Regions from separate parts of the Mesorhizobium sp. M0058 genome, predicted to be linked through region 3. Evidence: predicted binding sites of a transcription regulator. Region 3 holds the regulator's gene; each other region holds the start of a gene.
The links. The regulator LexA, encoded in region 3, represses DNA repair genes until DNA is damaged. The targets are predictions, from matches to a motif close to TGTTCNNNNTGTGTTCNG.
Positions count from the first base shown of each region.

Region 1: NKJ75_RS19650 (putative DNA modification/repair radical SAM protein) is a predicted target of LexA. The motif match lies at 2,628-2,645, and genes of this name have one in related genera.
Region 2: recA (recombinase RecA) is a predicted target of LexA. The motif match lies at 1,766-1,783, and genes of this name have one in related genera.

Region 1 is NZ_JAMYUQ010000011.1:8,728-14,556, reverse strand. Features, by position in the region: gene NKJ75_RS19660 (aspartate aminotransferase family protein) at 1-994, shown strand, start outside; gene NKJ75_RS19655 (glutamine synthetase family protein) at 1,030-2,415, shown strand; gene NKJ75_RS19650 (putative DNA modification/repair radical SAM protein) at 2,647-3,882, shown strand; gene NKJ75_RS19645 (UdgX family uracil-DNA binding protein) at 3,885-5,354, shown strand; gene NKJ75_RS19640 (glycerate kinase type-2 family protein) at 5,450-5,829, opposite strand, start outside.
Region 2 is NZ_JAMYUQ010000010.1:118,465-124,293, forward strand. Features, by position in the region: gene NKJ75_RS18660 (pseudouridine-5'-phosphate glycosidase) at 1-543, opposite strand, end outside; gene NKJ75_RS18665 (carbohydrate kinase family protein) at 614-1,558, opposite strand; gene recA (recombinase RecA) at 1,842-2,945, shown strand; gene alaS (alanine--tRNA ligase) at 3,216-5,829, shown strand, end outside.
Region 3 is NZ_JAMYUQ010000009.1:229,219-235,047, reverse strand. Features, by position in the region: gene NKJ75_RS17700 (ComEC/Rec2 family competence protein) at 1-2,445, shown strand, start outside; gene lexA (transcriptional repressor LexA) at 2,439-3,221, opposite strand; gene NKJ75_RS17690 (GntR family transcriptional regulator) at 3,425-4,189, opposite strand; gene kynU (kynureninase) at 4,358-5,602, shown strand; gene kynA (tryptophan 2,3-dioxygenase) at 5,708-5,829, opposite strand, start outside.

The DNA of each region.
Region 1 (5,829 bases), on a different contig from region 3:
GCTCACTCAGCGTTTCGGTCTGCCGTTCTGGCAGATCGCCACCACCGCCACCGACGCCAACCGCTTCGCGCTGCGCGTCGCCCGCGCCGTCACCGGCCGCGAAAAGATACTGGTCTTCAACGGCTGCTATCACGGCTCGGTCGACGAGACGATGGTCCGGATGGTCGACGGCAAGCCCGTGAATCGGCCGGGGCTGGCGGGTGAGTTTCGCGACCTGACCAAGACGGCGAAGGTCATTGAATTCAACGATGTCGCCGCGCTGCAAGCAGCGCTCAAGGACAAGGATGTCGCCTGCGTCATTGCTGAGCCGGTGCTGACCAATTCCTGCATGGTGCTGCCCGATCCGGGTTTTCACGACGCCTTGCGCAAACTGACGCGCGCGGCCGGAACGCTGCTTCTGATAGACGAGACGCACACGATTTCGACTGGACCCGGCGGCTACACCAGGAAATTCGGGCTGCAGCCCGACCTGTTCGTGCTGGGCAAGCCGATCGCCGGCGGAGTGCCGGCAAGCGTGTGGGGCATGAGCGACGAGGTCGCCTCGCGCTATGCCGACTACAATCGAACCAAGGAGCCGGGCTATTCCGGCATGGGCACGACGCTGTCGGCGAACCCGCTGCAGTTCGCAGCCATGCGCGCAACGCTCGAAGAGGTGATGACGCAGGAGAATTATGCCCGGATGGATCGCCTCGCCCTGCGGCTCGATGCCGGGCTGACCGGCGTCATCGATCGCTACAATCTGCCCTGGCATGTCGCCCGCGTCGGCGCCCGCGTCGAGTTCATCTGCGCCCCTGGCCCGCTCAGGAACGGCGCCGAAGCCGAGACTGCCCATGCGCCGGAGCTTGAGGCGGCTATCCATGTCGCGCTGGTCAACCAGGGCGTGCTGATCGCGCCCTTTCACAACATGATGCTGATCTCACCGGCCACCACCGGCGCCCAGGTCAACCGGCTGATCACCGCCTTCGCCACGGTTGCGGCAAGGCTGACGGCATGAGACAAGCTGCCAAGCCAAACTCGAGTACACTAATCATGACTTCACCTTCGGGCTCGACGCCCGCCGAGGCGCAAGCCTTTCTCGACGCCCATCCCGAAATCGAAGCCTTCGATATCGTCTTGACCGACGCCAACGGGGTCGGCCGCGGCAAGATCGTGCGCCGGCATGAGCTGAAAAGCATCTTCGAGGGCGGCCGCCACATGCCGATCTCGATCCTCGGCCTCGACATCACCGGCGAGGATGTGCACGAAACCGGGCTGATCTGGACGACTGGAGACGGCGATCTCAGGGCATGGCCGATCCCCGGCACGCTGGTGCCGCTTTACGGCACGAACCCGCCGCGCGGCCAGTTGCTGATGGCGATGTACCATCTCGAGGGACAGCCTATGTCGTCGGACCCACGGCTGGCGCTGGCCAGGCAGGTCGACATCTTGGCGGCCAAGGGCCTCTATCCCGCCGGCGCCTTCGAACTCGAATTTTTCCTGCTTGCCAATGAGCGTGACGCCGACGGCAAGGTAAAACCGGCGGACGCCGTGCTCGACGGCCGCCGCTCGGCCAAGACGGAAGTCTATTCCGTCGACCATCTGCACGGCATGGAGCCGTTGTTTTCCGACATCTATGCCGCGGCTAAGGCGCAAGGCATTCCGGCCGAAACGGTGATTTCGGAATACGCGCCCGGCCAGTACGAGCTGACGCTGAATTACCGCAAGGATGTCATGCGGGCGGCCGACGACCTCGTCATGTTGAAGCGGCTGGTGCGGGCGCAGGCGCGCCGCCATGGTGTTACCGCCTGCTTCATGGCCAAGCCGATCGAAAAATATGCCGGCTCCGGCATGCATTTCCATGTTTCGCTGCAGGACAAGAACGGCCGCAACGTTTTTGCCGAAGCCGGCGGCGAAAGCTGGTCGCTGCCGCTGCTGCAGGGGCTCGGCGGGCTGATCCAGACCATGGCCGAATCGATGCTGGTGTTTGCGCCGCACGCCAATTCCTGGCGGCGCTTCGTCTCGCAGTCCTATGCGCCGGTGGCGCCGACCTGGGGCGTCAACAACCGTTCGGTGGCGCTGCGCGTGCCGGCCGGCGACGCCAAGAACCGGCGCATCGAGCACCGGCCGTCGGGCGTCGACGCCAATCCCTACCTGATCGCGGCAACGGTGCTGGCCGGCATCATCAAGGGTCTGGACGAAGGCCTCGACCCCGGCCCTGAAACCACTGGGAATGGCTATGAAGCCGCTGTCACGCGCACGACCATGCCGGTCGACTGGCGCGCCGCGATCGAGGCGGCGCGGGCCTCGAGCTTCCTGAAAGAGGCGCTTGGCGAGGATCTGCATCGCACCTTCGTGGCGATCAAGCAGTCGGAGTATCTGCGCGTCGCGCGTACGGTGAGCGAGCTGGACTACCACCTCTACCTGCACGAGGTCTGAGAGACCGTTTCGAAATTCTACTCCGGCGGCCATCGATGGTGGTTTCTGCGCTTCCGATGCTCACGGACCAAATGTCCGCTGCGCTTCGGTTCTCGAAACCACCACCATATGACTCGCCAGAGCGAATTTCGAAACGGTCTCTGATTGCCCTGACGGCGGGCGGCGATCACTTTTTCGCCGCCTGCATCAAATGAGGTGGCGCTGCAGCCTTCAAGAACATATCATGAACAGATGAGCGCGCCCACCGTCCGTGAAAAGCTGGCAATCCTGTCTGACGCCGCCAAATACGACGCCTCCTGTGCTTCGTCCGGCTCGGCGAAGAAGGATTCGCTCCAATCCGGCGGTATCGGCTCCACAGAAGGCATGGGCATCTGCCATTCCTACGCGCCGGATGGCCGCTGCATTTCGCTCCTGAAAATCCTGCTCACCAATTTCTGCATTTACGATTGCAGCTACTGCATCAACCGCTCGTCATCGAATGTGCGCCGCGCCCGCTTTAGCATCGACGAGGTGGTGCAGCTGACCATGGACTTTTATCGGCGCAACTACATCGAAGGCCTGTTCCTGTCCTCCGGCGTCATCCGTTCGCCCGACGAGACCATGGCCGAAATGGTGGAAGTGGCGCGGCGGCTGCGGCTGGACGAAAAATTCTCCGGCTATATTCATCTGAAGACCATTCCGGAAAGCTCGGCCGAACTGGTCGAGCAGGCCGGGCTCTACGCCGATCGGCTGTCTATCAACGTCGAACTGCCGACCGATGAGGGCGTCAAGAAACTGGCGCCGGAGAAGAAGCCGGAAACGATCCGGCTTTCCATGGCGAACCTGCGCCGGAAGATGGAGGAAAAAGCCGAGCCGACGCTGAGGACCAAGAAGCGCGAACGCTTTGCGCCCGGAGGTCAGTCGACGCAGATGATTGTCGGCGCCGACAAAACATCCGACGACGGCATTTTGCACACCAGCGCGCGGCTCTATGGCAGCTATCACCTGCGGCGCGTCTATTATTCCGCCTTCAGCCCGATCCCGGATTCGTCATCGTCGCTGCCGCTGCAAAAACCGCCGCTGATGCGCGAGCACCGGCTCTATCAGGCCGACTGGCTGATGCGTTTCTACGGCTTTTCGCAGCCGGAAATCCTCGCCGGCAGCAGCGACGGCATGCTCGATCTCGCCATTGACCCCAAGCTCGCCTGGGCTTTGCGCAATCGGGCGAGGTTTCCCGTCGACATCAACCGCGCCGACCGCGAAGCGCTGCTGCGGGTTCCGGGTCTGGGCACCAAGGTGGTGGCGAAGATCCTTGAAACCCGCCGCCACCGACGCATGCGGCTGGAAGATGTCGGACGGATCTGCCATTCGATCGCCAAGCTGAGGCCCTTCATCATCGCCGAAGGCTGGTCGCCGGGCGGACTCACCGACAAGACAGGCCTGCGCGACACGATCGTAAAGTCCTGCGAACAACTGTCGCTGTTTTGACCATGCAGCCGGCTCAGCTCGACCTTGCCCGATACACTGTCCGGCTAGCGAGCCAGACCGATTTCGCCGGTTGGCGCGATGCGGCACGGCGTCTGGCGCTGAATGAGGTCCGGCCTGAGGATATTAGTTGGGGTGTCGGGTCCGACGCCAATGATCCTCAAGATGCCTTGCCGGCGGTGCCAGAGGACGCGCAGCTTACCGTCCCGCGCGAGTTCATCGCCCATGCCGAAACCGCCTTCTGCCACTCCGACCCCGGCCGGTTTGCCTTTCTCTACTGGATGCTTTGGCGCCTGCGCACCGAGCCGAAACTGCTGGCGATCGCATCCGATCCCGACACCAGGCGGCTCGAAGCCATGGAAAAGGCGGTGCGGCGCGACAGCCATAAGATGCATGCCTTCGTACGCTTCCGGAAGATCGGCGACGGCGAGAACGAGCGCTACGTCGCCTGGTTCGAGCCGGAGCATTTCATTGTCGAGCGCAACGCGGATTTCTTCGTCCGGCGGTTCACCGGCATGCGCTGGACCATTCTGACGCCCTATGCCTCCGCCGACTGGAACGGCGAAAGGCTGGCGATCGGGCCGGGTGCGGCCAAGGGCGATGCACCCGATCAGGACGACACCGAGGCGTTGTGGCGGACCTATTTCGAAAACATCTTCAACCCGGCGCGGCTCAAGGTGAAGGCGATGCAGAAGGAGATGCCGAAGAAATATTGGCGGAACCTTCCCGAGGCCTCGCTCATTCCAGATCTGATCGCAGGAGCGGACGAGGCCGCCAGGGATATGATTGCCAGACTGCCGACAACGCCGGCGCCGCACCACGCCAAGCTGCAGGCAAGACATTGGCCGAAGCCCGAGCCGGCCGAGGCGCCGGATGAAGACGATGCCAAGACGATTTCCGATTTGCGCGAGGCTGCAAAGGGTTGTCGTCGCTGCCCGCTCTGGCGCGACGCGACACAGACCGTGTTCGGCGAGGGGCCGGATGACGCCAAAGTGGTCTTCGTCGGCGAACAACCTGGCGATCAGGAAGATCTCGCCGGCAAACCTTTTGTCGGGCCAGCGGGCAAAGTGTTCGATGCGATTCTCGATGACGCAGGCGTCGACCGGCAAAAAGTCTACGTCACCAACGCCGTCAAGCACTTCAAGTTTGAGCCGCGCGGCAAGCGCCGCATCCACTCGAAGCCAAATACCGGCGAAGTCCAGGCCTGCCGCTGGTGGATCGGCCGGGAGCTTGAGCTGATCAAGCCGGACCTCGCCGTGGCGCTTGGGGCAACGGCGGCGTTGTCGCTGCTGGGCAAGGCCATTGCCGTGACGAAAATGCGCGGCCAGTTGATCGAACGCGAGGATGGCTTGCGCGTGTTCATCACCATCCACCCCTCCTTTATCCTGCGCATTCACGAGCCGACGGACAAGGAGGCTGAGCGCGAGCGGTTCCTAAAGGATATGAAAGAGGTGAAGCGGCTGATGGGGTCGTGAGATGAGCGAAAGCCTCAGCGACGAAGCTGAGTTGCTTCAGCCAATCACCTACGGTCGTGAATCCAACGTTGGAAACTTCGGCCGCCACGGCCGAATTAACTGATCAGGATTGCCCTCAGATCATTCACATTCGTACCCGTCGGCCCCGGCACGAACAGATCGCCGATCGCGTTGAACGCCGTCCAGGCATTGTTGCCGGCCAGCATCGCCTTGGCGTCGACGCCGGCGGCACGCATGCGCGAGACGGTCGAGCCATCGGCAAAGGCGCCGGCATTGTCTTCCGAGCCATCGATGCCGTCGGTATCGGCGGCCAGTGCATGAATACCTTCCGCGCCGCTGATGCCGATGGCAAAGGCGAGCAGGAATTCGGAGTTGCGGCCGCCCTTGCCCCTTTTTCCGTCAACAGGGGCCCGCAAGGTCACGGTCGTCTCGCCGCCGGACAGGATCAGCACCGGCTTTTTGAACGGCCGGTTGC
Region 2 (5,829 bases), on a different contig from region 3:
CACGCCGCGCGTCTCCAGCACTTCCAGCGTCTTTTCGATGTCGAGGATCGCCTTGGCGCCGGCCGAGACGACGATGACCGGCGTGCGCGCCAACTCGTCGAGATCGGCCGAGATGTCGAAGCTCTTTTCCGCGCCCTTGTGGACGCCGCCAATGCCGCCGGTGGCGAACACCTTGATCCCGACCATGTCGGCCGCGATCATGGTGGCGGCGACCGTGGTGCCGCCGGTGCGGCCTTGCGCCACCGCAAAGCCGAGATCGGCGCGCGACAGCTTCATGGCGTCGCCGGTCATCGCCAGCGACTCGCGCTCGCCGTCGGACAGCCCGATCTTGATGCGGCCGGCAACCACGGCGATCGTCGCCGGCACCGCGCCATTGTCCAGGATGATCTTTTCGACATTGGCGGCCATGGCGCCATTGTCGGGGTAAGGCATGCCATGGGTGATGATGGTGCTTTCCAGCGCCACGACGGGGCGGCCAGCGGCGAGCGCCTCGGCCACGGGCGCGTGGATGTCGATGAAGGGGCGGGCGCTTTGCGGTGTCATGATGGTCTCCGATCCGGAGATCCGCGCGTCCGCTTGGACGTCGCGCTCCGGCAATGGCAATTGGCCGCCCTCATGCCATTTCCTGTGCGTCGGGTACAAGAGCCAGTGCCTCGGTGAAGGTCGCGGCGGTGAAGGCCGGCACGGCATCCGAACTTTCGATGGCGAGCGTCGCCGCGGCAACGCCTTCGCGGAGGGCCTGGCGCAATGCCAGGCCGCGCAGCAGGGCAGCGATGGTGGCGCCGGCCAGCGCGTCGCCGGCGCCGGTGACGTCGGCGACTTTTCTCGGCGCCGGCGGCAGGATAGAGAAGGCGCCGGCTTCGTCGAATCCCAGCACCAGGCCGTCGCCCGCCGTCACCACGCCACTGGTGAGGCCGCTGCAGCGCAGTCCGTCGACGGTCTCGCGCTCGGTGGCATTGGCATCGACGCCGGCCAGCACCATGGCCTCGCGCCGGTTCATGAAGACCTGCGCGAGTTCCTTCAGCACCGGTATCAGCCGCACCACCTTGGCCGGCGAAATGGCGATGGCGAACACCGGCTTGCCGGCGGCGACCCCCACCAGCCGCTCCAGCGCCGTTGATGGCAGATTGGCGTCGCAGAGCACCGCATCGACCTCGGCGACCACCTCGCGCACCTTGGAGCGGCGGATCTGCTTGGGGAACGCCAAATCGTAGAGCGCCATATCGGCAAAGCCGGTGATCAGCTCGCCGTCGCGATCGATCAGCGCCGTGTAGCTCGGCGTGGTGCGGTCGAGGAACACCGCCGACAGATCGGCAATGCCGGCCTCAGTGATGGCGCGCGCAACCGTCTCGGCCGAGGCATCGCCGCCGCGCACCGACAAAAGCGAGGCCGAGACGCCGCGCCGCACGAGGCTGCGCAGCGCGTTGAAGACGCCGCCGCCGACATCCTCGCGCATCGTGCCGGGGTTGGACGCCGCCGGCACGTAAGCACCGGACACCTGACCGCGCCGGTCGATATGGGCGCCGCCCACCGCCAGTATTTTTGCTGATTTCACCATGTAGGCGATATGACCTTTGTTATTCGAACCAGACAAGCGCTAGGCTGTGCGACGGAGCTTCGCAAGCAAGCCAGCGATTCGGGCGGAGCCAAACCGCCGGAGCGCCTGGCCCAATGGTGGATACATCCGGAAACGAAACCATGAGACAAAAAAAGAACAAATCCGGATAAAGATTGCTTTTCAGATATTTGACCCCTCTTGCCAAACGAGAACAAAAAAGGTACAAATAGGGCAGGGATTACGGATTGTCCGGCCTTCATTGACGACCAAGGGGTGATGTATCATGGCTCAGAATACTTTGCGGCTTGTAGAGGACAAAGCGGTGGACAAATCAAAGGCTCTGGACGCGGCGCTGTCGCAAATCGAGCGCGCCTTCGGCAAGGGCTCGATCATGCGGCTGGGCGCCAACGAGCAGGTCGTCGAGATTGAAACCGTGCCGACCGGATCGCTTGGCCTCGACATCGCGCTTGGCGTCGGTGGCCTGCCGCGCGGCCGCATTGTCGAGATCTACGGGCCGGAAAGCTCGGGCAAGACGACACTGGCGCTGCACACAGTTGCCGAAGCCCAGAAGAAGGGCGGTATCTGCGCCTTCGTCGATGCCGAGCATGCGCTCGACCCGGTCTATGCCCGCAAGCTCGGCGTGGACCTCGAAAACCTGCTGATCTCGCAGCCCGACACCGGCGAGCAGGCGCTGGAAATTTGCGACACGCTGGTGCGTTCCGGCGCCATCGACGTTCTGGTGGTCGATTCGGTGGCCGCCCTGACGCCGCGCGCTGAAATCGAGGGCGAGATGGGCGATTCGCTGCCCGGTCTCCAGGCTCGTCTGATGAGCCAGGCGCTGCGCAAGCTGACCGCCTCGATCTCGCGCTCCAACACCATGGTCATCTTCATCAACCAGATCCGCATGAAGATCGGCGTCATGTTCGGTTCGCCGGAAACCACGACCGGCGGCAACGCGCTGAAATTCTACGCTTCGGTGCGCCTCGACATCCGCCGCATCGGCTCGGTCAAGGACCGCGACGAGGTCGTCGGCAACCAGACCCGCGTCAAGGTCGTCAAGAACAAGCTGGCGCCGCCCTTCAAGGTGGTCGAGTTCGACATCATGTATGGCGAGGGCGTGTCCAAGACCGGCGAGCTGGTCGACCTCGGCGTCAAGGCCGGCGTGGTCGAGAAGTCGGGCGCGTGGTTCTCCTACAATTCGCAGCGTCTCGGCCAAGGTCGTGAAAACGCCAAACTGTTCCTGCGCGACAATCCCGACACGGCGCGCGAGATCGAACTGGCACTGCGGCAGAATGCCGGGCTGATTGCCGAGAAGTTTCTCGAGAATGGCGGCCCCGAGCGCGGCGAAAGCGACGACGGCTTCGAGGAAGAATCCGGTGCCATGTAGGGTACGGCCAGAGTTCGGCCATAAATCCGGTCTATTACCCGATGCTTAAGTAACCGAGTTCTTTAGTATTGCGTTTCAAACCGCCGGCCTTCGCGCCGGCGGTTTTCGTTTTTGGGCAGCGTGAAGCCGGCTTGGCAGTTGCCGGATTGGCCAATTCCGTGTTTCTGGACAGGGTGGGGCGTGCCCGCTAAAAGGCCAAGTCAATCTTCTAAAAAGCAGAGACCAGTGTCCGCCGGCCGTGCCGGCGGTTTTCGCGAAAAGGCAGCAGTCATGAGTGGCGTGAACGAGATCCGGTCGACATTCCTCGACTATTTCCGCAAGGAGGGCCACGAGGTCGTGGCCTCGAGCCCGCTGGTGCCGCGCAACGACCCGACGCTGATGTTCACCAATGCCGGCATGGTGCAGTTCAAGAACGTCTTCACCGGCCTGGAGAAGCGGTCCTATTCGCGCGCCACCACCGCGCAGAAAAGCGTGCGCGCCGGCGGCAAGCACAACGACCTCGACAATGTCGGCTACACCGCGCGCCATCTGACCTTCTTCGAAATGCTCGGCAATTTCTCCTTCGGCGACTATTTCAAGGAGCGCGCCATCGAACTGGCCTGGAACCTGATCACCAAGGAGTTCGGGCTGAACAAGGACAAGCTGCTGGTCACCGTCTATCACACCGATGACGAGGCGGCCGGCTTCTGGAAGAAGATCGCCGGTTTCTCCGATGACCGCATCATCCGCATCCCGACCTCCGACAATTTCTGGGCTATGGGCGACACCGGACCGTGCGGGCCGTGCTCGGAAATCTTCATCGACCGTGGCGAGCACATCTGGGGCGGCCCTCCCGGCAGCCCGGAGGAGGATGGCGACCGCTTCCTTGAATTCTGGAACCTGGTGTTCATGCAATATGAGCAGGTCACCAAGGATGAGCGCATCGACCTGCCGCGGCCGTCGATCGACACCGGCATGGGCCTGGAGCGCATGGCCTCCATCCTGCAAGGGGTGGAGAGCGTCTTCGAGACCGACCTGTTCCGTCATCTGATCGATGCGGCCTCGTCAGCGCTCGGGCAGGGCCCGGACAAGGAGACGGTCGCCTCCTTCCGCGTCATTGCCGATCATCTGCGCTCGTCCTCCTTCCTGGTTGCCGACGGCGTGCTGCCGTCGAACGAAGGCCGCGGCTATGTGCTGCGCCGCATCATGCGCCGCGCCATGCGCCATGCGCAGTTGCTCGGCGCCAAGGAGCCGTTGATGTGGAAGCTGGTGCCGGCGCTAGTGCGTGAGATGGGCCAGGCCTATCCCGAACTGCTGCGCGGCGAACAGCTGATTACCGAGACGCTGAAGCTCGAGGAGACCAGGTTCCGCAAGACGCTGGTGCGCGGCCTCGGCCTGCTCTCGGAGGCGACAGATACGCTGCACGCCGGCGATATGCTGGATGGCGAGACGGCGTTCAAGCTCTATGACACGTACGGCTTCCCGCTCGATCTGACGCAGGACGCACTGCGCCAGCGCAACATCTCGGTCGACCTTGCCGGCTTCACCCATGCGATGGAGCAGCAGAAGGCCGAAGCGCGCAAGCATTGGGCTGGCTCCGGCGACGCGGCCACCGAGACCATCTGGTTTTCTGTACGCGAGAAGGCCGGCGCCACCGAATTCCTCGGCTACGAGACCGAACAGGCGGAAGGCCTCATCCAGGCCCTGGTCAAGGACGGCAAGACAGTCGATAGCGCCGGCAAGGGCGACGCGGTGGCGGTGGTCGTCAACCAGACGCCGTTCTATGGCGAGTCGGGCGGCCAGATGGGCGACACCGGCATCATCTCCGGCGAAGGTTTCTCGATCGAGGTTTCCGACACGCAGAAAAAGGCCGACGGCCTGTTCGTGCATCTGGGCAAGGTGACGAACGGCACGGTCAAGCCAGGTGCAGCCGTCGAGCTGAAGGTTGACCATGCGCGCCGCACCCGGCTGCGTGCCAACCATTCGGCAACGCATCTGATCCATGAGGCGCTGCGCGAGGTGCTGGGCACCCATGTCGCGCAGAAAGGTTCGCTGGTCGCGCCCGAGCGCCTGCGCTTCGACATCTCGCACAACAAGCCGATCTCGGCCGAAGATCTCGAAGAGGTCGAGCGCATGGCCAACGAAATCGTCGTCCAGAACAGCCCGGTGACGACGCGCCTGATGTCGGTCGATGACGCCATTGCCGAGGGCGCCATGGCGCTGTTCGGCGAGAAATATGGTGACGAGGTGCGTGTCGTCTCGATGGGCACCGGCGTGCATGGCGCCAAGGCCAATAGACCCTATTCCGTCGAACTTTGTGGCGGCACCCATGTCCGGGCGACCGGCGATATCGGCCTGGTCCGTGTCGTCTCCGACAGCGCGGTCGCCGCCGGCGTGCGCCGCATCGAGGCGCTGACCGGCGAAGCCGCGCGCAAACATCTCGATGAGCAGGACAGGCGCCTGAAGGCAACTGCGGCCGTGCTGAAGATCTCGCCGGCCGACGTGCCGGCGCGTGTCGAGACGCTGCTCGAGGAGCGCAAGAAGCTCGAGAAGGAGCTGAGCGAAGCGCGCAAGAAACTCGCGCTGGGCGGTGGTGCCGCGGCCGATGCTCCGGCCACCACCGAAACCGTCGCCGGTATCGGCTTCCTCGGCAAAGCGGTTTCCGGCGTGTCGCCGAAGGATTTGAAGCCGCTGGCCGATGCCGGCAAGACATCGCTCGGCTCCGGCGTCGTCGTCTTCGTCGGTGCGGGCGAAGACAACAAGGCAAGCGTCGTGGTCGCCGTGACGGACGATCTCGTCGGCCGCTTCAGCGCTGTCGATCTGGTGCGCGTTGCCTCGGCCGCATTGGGCGGGCAGGGCGGCGGCGGACGGCCCGACATGGCGCAAGCCGGCGGTCCGGACGCCT
Region 3 (5,829 bases):
GGCCGGGGCACGAAGGAAGGCGAAGGCGCCGAGGCAAGCGTCAGCGAACGCTCGCTGTTTGCCGATAGTCCCTATGCCGAGCCGCTGCCCCTCGCGCTGCCTGAGCCGCATCCCGGCGTCGCGCCTGCGCTGCCCGGTCACGCGTTGCCGGCGCAAGTCACAGCGCCCGGATCTATCGCCCGTCTGCGCAGACGGCTTCGCCGTCCGTCATGGCCCGCGCTCCGCCGCAGCCTTGCCGTGGCCGCCAACACGGAGCTCGACCGGGGCGTCGCCTTCCTGCTGGTGCCGGTTTTCCTGGCGGCCGGCGTCATCATTTATTTCTCGCTGGCCGGCGAGCCCGGCTTTGCGCAGCCAATCGCCATTGTGGTGCTGGCGACATGTTGCGCCCTCGCCACGCGATCGCGGCCGAGGACGCATCTGTTCTGCATGGCCGCGATGCTGTGCGCGCTCGGCGTCGTCGCCGCCAAAGTCGAGACTTGGCGCGCCGGAACGCAGATGCTCGGCTCCGAGATTCAGACACGGCTGACCGGCCGCGTCGTCAGTCTCGAACAGATGGAAAGCGGCCGCATCAGGCTGACGCTCGATGTGGTTTCGACCGCTTACCCCGAGCTGCGCTACGCCCCGGAGCGGGTCAGGCTCTCGGCGCGGACCGTTCCCGCCGATATGACCGCCGGCTCCCTGATCACCGGCTATGCCAGGCTGTTGCCGCCGACCGGTCCGGTGCGGCCGGAGAGCTACGATTTCTCCTTCGACAGCTATTTCACCGGTATCGGCGGCAGCGGCTTCTTTCTCGGCAATCCGAAAACCATTGCTACGCAGGGACCGCCGCCGCTGACCGCGCGGCTCTCCTCGGCAATCGAGAACGCGCGCGAAAACATTGCCGACCATATCAGGGGCAAAATCGGCGGCGCCGAAGGCGAGATTGCCGCGGCGTTGATTGTCGGGGTGCGCGCCGGCATCCCGGACGAGGTCAACGAAGCGATGCGGCGCACCGGCATCTACCACATCATCTCCATCTCCGGCCTGCACATGGCGCTGGTTGCCGGCACCATCATGGTGTTGCTGCGTGGCGCCTTTGCGCTGTTTCCCGATTTCTCTTCGCGCCGCCCAGTCAAGAAATATGCAGCAGTGGCAGCACTCGTCTCCATCGCCGCCTATCTCGTCATTTCAGGCGTCGTGGTTGCCGCCGAGCGCAGCTTCATCATGCTGGCGGTCATGCTTGTCGCCGTGCTGTTTGATCGCGCCGCACTCACCATGCGCAATCTGGCGATCTCCGCCATTGCCGTCATCCTGGTGTCGCCGCACGAGGTGGTCGGTCCCAGCTTCCAGATGTCGTTTGCTGCCACCGCCGCCCTTGTCGGCGCCTATGCCGGCTGGGCCGATTACCGCGCCGACAAGGTGAGAACGCCGCCGGCAAAGCGCTCCTTCGTCGGCTTCCTGTCGCGAAAATTCGCGCTGGCCATGGGCAGCCTCGCCATGACCTCGATCATCGCCGGCAGTGCAACCTTGCTGTTCGCCATCTGGCATTTTCAGCGTGTGTCGCCGCTCAGCCTGATCGCCAATCTGGCCGTGATGCCGATTGTTTCGTTGATCGTCATGCCTTTTGCCGTGCTCAGCGCACTGGCGATGCCGTTCGGCGCCGACGGGCCGTTCCTCTATGTGATGGGCAAGGGTCTGATGGCGATGATCGCTATATCGGCCTGGATTTCCGAGCGCTCGCCGGTCGACGCCGTCGGGCTGATCTCCATCCGCTCGGTGCTGTTGGTGGCGGTCGCCCTCGTCATCGCCACCATGGCCACCACCTGGCTCAGGTTGGCGGCCGTGCCTTTCGCGCTGGCCGGCCTGTTGACGGTGCCGCAGGTGCTTACGCCCGACGTGCTCATATCCGAGGATGCGCATCTGGTGGCCATGCCGATCGGTGGCGGCGAACTCGCCCTCAACCGCGAACGCTCCAACGAATTCACCACGGACAATTGGAAACGGGCGCTGCGGGCCGAAACCATTATCCCACCTGAGATTTTCGAGGCAACAGATACGCGGTTCGATCTCGATCCGCTCGATCTGCCGCCCGGCTCGCCCTTCTATTGCACCGGCGATCTCTGTATCGCCCGGCACCCTTCCGGAGCCATTGTGGCGCTTGCGAAAGACCGCAAGACGGCGCGGCCGGCCTGTGCCTTCGCGAGCCTGATCGTCATCGATGACGCCACCGCCTACAATCCGTGCCGCGACCCGCTGGTGCTGGTCGTGACGAAGAAACAGCTGGCCCGCGACGGCAGCGCCGCCGTCTTCTTCGATCCGCAATCGGCAGCTGCAGCGCCAACCATCCGCTTCGCCGTCGACAAGCCGTATCGCCCCTGGCACGAGCAACGCCGCTTCTCCCGCGAAGCGCGCGGCCTGCCGCCTTACAACCAGCGTGAAAAGTACAAACCCAAGCCGGCTCAGTAGCGCCGGATCAATCCGACAAGCTTGCCCTGCACCTTCACCCTGTCCGGTCCAAAAATGCGGGTCTCGTAGGCCGGGTTGGCGGCTTCCAGGGCGATCGAGGCGCCCTTGCGGCGGAAGCGTTTCAGGGTCGCTTCCTCATCGTCGACCAACGCCACCACGATCTCGCCGGGGCTGGCTGTGTCGGCATTGCGGATGATGACCGTGTCGCCATCGAAAATGCCGGCCTCGATCATCGAATCGCCCTTGACCTCGAGCGCGTAGTGTTCGCCGCCCATGATCATATCGGGCGGCACCGAGATCGAATGGGTCTGATGCTGGATGGCGTCGATCGGCACGCCGGCGGCGATGCGTCCCATAACCGGGATTGAAATCGCGGAAACGGCATCGTCATTGCCGGCCGACATCGAACGCGACGGCGAGCCCGGCTTGATCTGGCGGCCGAGACCGCCTTGGCCCATCGCGCCTTGTCCTTGGCCGCCTTGCCCTTGGCCGGTTTGACCAAGACTGCCCTGAATCACGCTCGGCGAAAACTTCCTCGCCGCATTGAGGCCTGGTGCGATCGAGTCGGGCAGCCGCAGCACTTCCAGCGCGCGCGCCCGGTTCGGCAGCCGGCGAATGAAACCGCGCTCCTCAAGCGCCGTGATCAGGCGGTGGATGCCGGACTTGGAGGCGAGGTCGAGCGCTTCCTTCATCTCGTCGAAGGACGGCGGGATTCCGCTCTCCTTCAGGCGTTCATGGATGAACATCAGAAGCTCATGTTGTTTGCGCGTCAGCATCGCGGCCCCCAAGGGTTCTGAAATCAGAATCAGAAAAAACAAACCCAGAACAAACACTATCTGTTCCAGTTGTGTTCCGCAACCTTTTAAAGTTTAATGAATGTGTTGACGTTTTGTTCAGCGTAACGTTCGGCGCTGCGGGCGCCGCCTGCGCCCATTTGCCGGCAACGGGTGAAACGAAGCCAAAGTGCCCTGCGCGTCGGCTACGACCGCCGCTTCCTTTTCGGACGGGGCTGCGCAGCATCCGCGCCGGGTTCGCTCTGGGCATAGACCTGCAGCGTGTAGCCGATGTGAGCGGTCATCAGAGTTTTCGCACGTTCGACGTCGCGATCGAGGGCCGCTTCCATCAGGGCGGTATGGTGTTCGATCGCCACGGCGTCGCGCAGGGCCGCCACGGCCTTCCGGTGTCCATCCGTGCGGCCGGCGGCGGCGCGCAGCGTCGGGACCAGACCCAGAAAGCGGTGATGGCGATGCAATTGGTCGGAAATCGTCGCATTGAAGCGCAGCAGCCAGCTGGATGTCGCGGCACTGAGCAGCGCCGCATGGAAGGCATCGTGTTTTTCGTACCACGCGTCGACCGCATCATCCGATGGATCGTCGAGAACAGACCCGCACCGTGAGAGACGATAGTGGGCGGCAACGACCGCGTCTTCCCACTCACGGTCGCCCTTCTCGATCGATTCCACCAGCAGGGGCAGTTCGACCACCAGCCGCGCACGCGCCAAATCCTCGAGCTCCGCCCGAGAGGCGGGAGCGACCGCAAACCCGCGGTTGCTGATGGCGGTCACAAGCCGTTCCGCCTCCAGCCGCGACAGCGCCTCGCGCAACGGCGTCCAGCCGATGCCGTAGGTGTTGCGCAGCGTGCTCAGCTTCAACGGCGCGGCAGGCGCCAGCCGGGTCGCAAGAATATCGCGCCTGAGCAGGCGATAGGCCACTTCCGTCTTCGAGGTCTGCTCGTCATCCAGCATCGTGATCCATCAGACATAAACGCTCGGCTGAGCATTATATATCAAAGCCTTTCAATGGGTGAATTATATATAATGTTTGACAGTTCAAGGGCGACCCCTCAAGATCGCCGGCATGTTTGGGCGGGCAGGCTCCGCCGCGCGCGTTTGTCCATGGAGGGGCGCCGAATCATGATGACACCCGATCTCGCTGCAATCGAAGCAATGGATGCCGCCGATCCGCTGCGCTCCATGCGCGAACGCTTTGTCTTGCCGCAAGGCGTGATTTATCTCGACGGCAATTCCCTGGGTGCCGCGTCACCAGCCGTCTTCAGCGAATTGCAGCAGGCCGCCACGCAGGAATGGGCGCACGACCTCATTCGCGCCTGGAACACGGCTGGCTGGTTCAACATGCCAGTGGAACTGGGAGATCAGCTCGGACGACTGATCGGCGCGGCTGACGGGCAGACGGTGGTCTGCGACACAACCTCGATCAACATCTACAAGCTGCTGCACGCAGCGCTCGGCATGCGGCCGGATCGGTCGGTCATCGTTGCCGAGGGCGACAGTTTCCCGACCGACCTCTACATGGCCGAAGGCGTCGCCTCCACCCGGCCGAGAACGCGGCTGCGGCTGGAGGGCGTCGACGCGGCCGCAATCGAGGAGCTGATCGACGACAGCGTTGCCGTCATCCTGGTCAACCACGTCAACTACAAATCCGGCCAGTTGCGCGACATGCCGGCGCTGACGCGCAAGGCACATGACGCCGGCGCGCTGATCATCTGGGATCTCTGCCACACCGCCGGCGCCTTGCCGGTCGAACTCGACCGTGCCAATGCCGATTTCGCTGTCGGCTGCACCTACAAATACCTCAATGGCGGCCCGGGCTCGCCGGCCTTCATCTACGCGGCCGAGCGCCACCATGGTGATATCAGGCAGCCGCTCAGCGGCTGGTGGGGCCATGCGCGGCCCTTTGCCTTCGAGCAGGGCTTTGCCGTCGGCAGCGGCATCCGCCGCTTCCTGTGCGGAACGCAGCCGGTGCTGTCGATGCGGGCGCTCAAGGGCGCGCTCGATATCTGGAACGACGTCGACATGGCGGCGGTGCGCAGAAAAAGCATCGCACTGACCGACCTGTTTATCCAGCTCGTCGAAGCCAGATGCGGCGCCTACGGCCTTGAACTCGAAAGCCCGCGCGACGGCAGCCAGCGCGGCAGCCAGGTGTCGTTCCTCCACCCGCATGGCTACCAGGTGATGCGGGCGCTGATCGAGCGCGGCGTGATCGGCGATTTTCGGGCGCCGTCGACCATCCGTTTCGGCTTCACGCCGCTCTATGTCGGTTATGGCGATGTCTGGCAGGCGGTCGAAGCGCTGGAGGATATTTTGCGCACCGGCGCCTGGCAGGACGCCCGCTTCGCGGTGAAGACCGCGGTTACGTGAGAAACTAGAGCAATTTCAGGAAAAGTGTGAAGCGGTTTTCCGTCCGAAATTGCGTCAATCAAAGAGCTAGAGCATTTCGCCGTTTCCGTTAAACGGTGAAATGCTCTAGAGCCGGGTGCGGACCGTCCAGAGCTCCGGAAACAGCACGACCTCCAGCATCTTCTTCAGATAGGAGGCGCCTGAGGTGCCGCCCGTGCCGCGCTTCAAGCCGATGATGCGCTCGACCG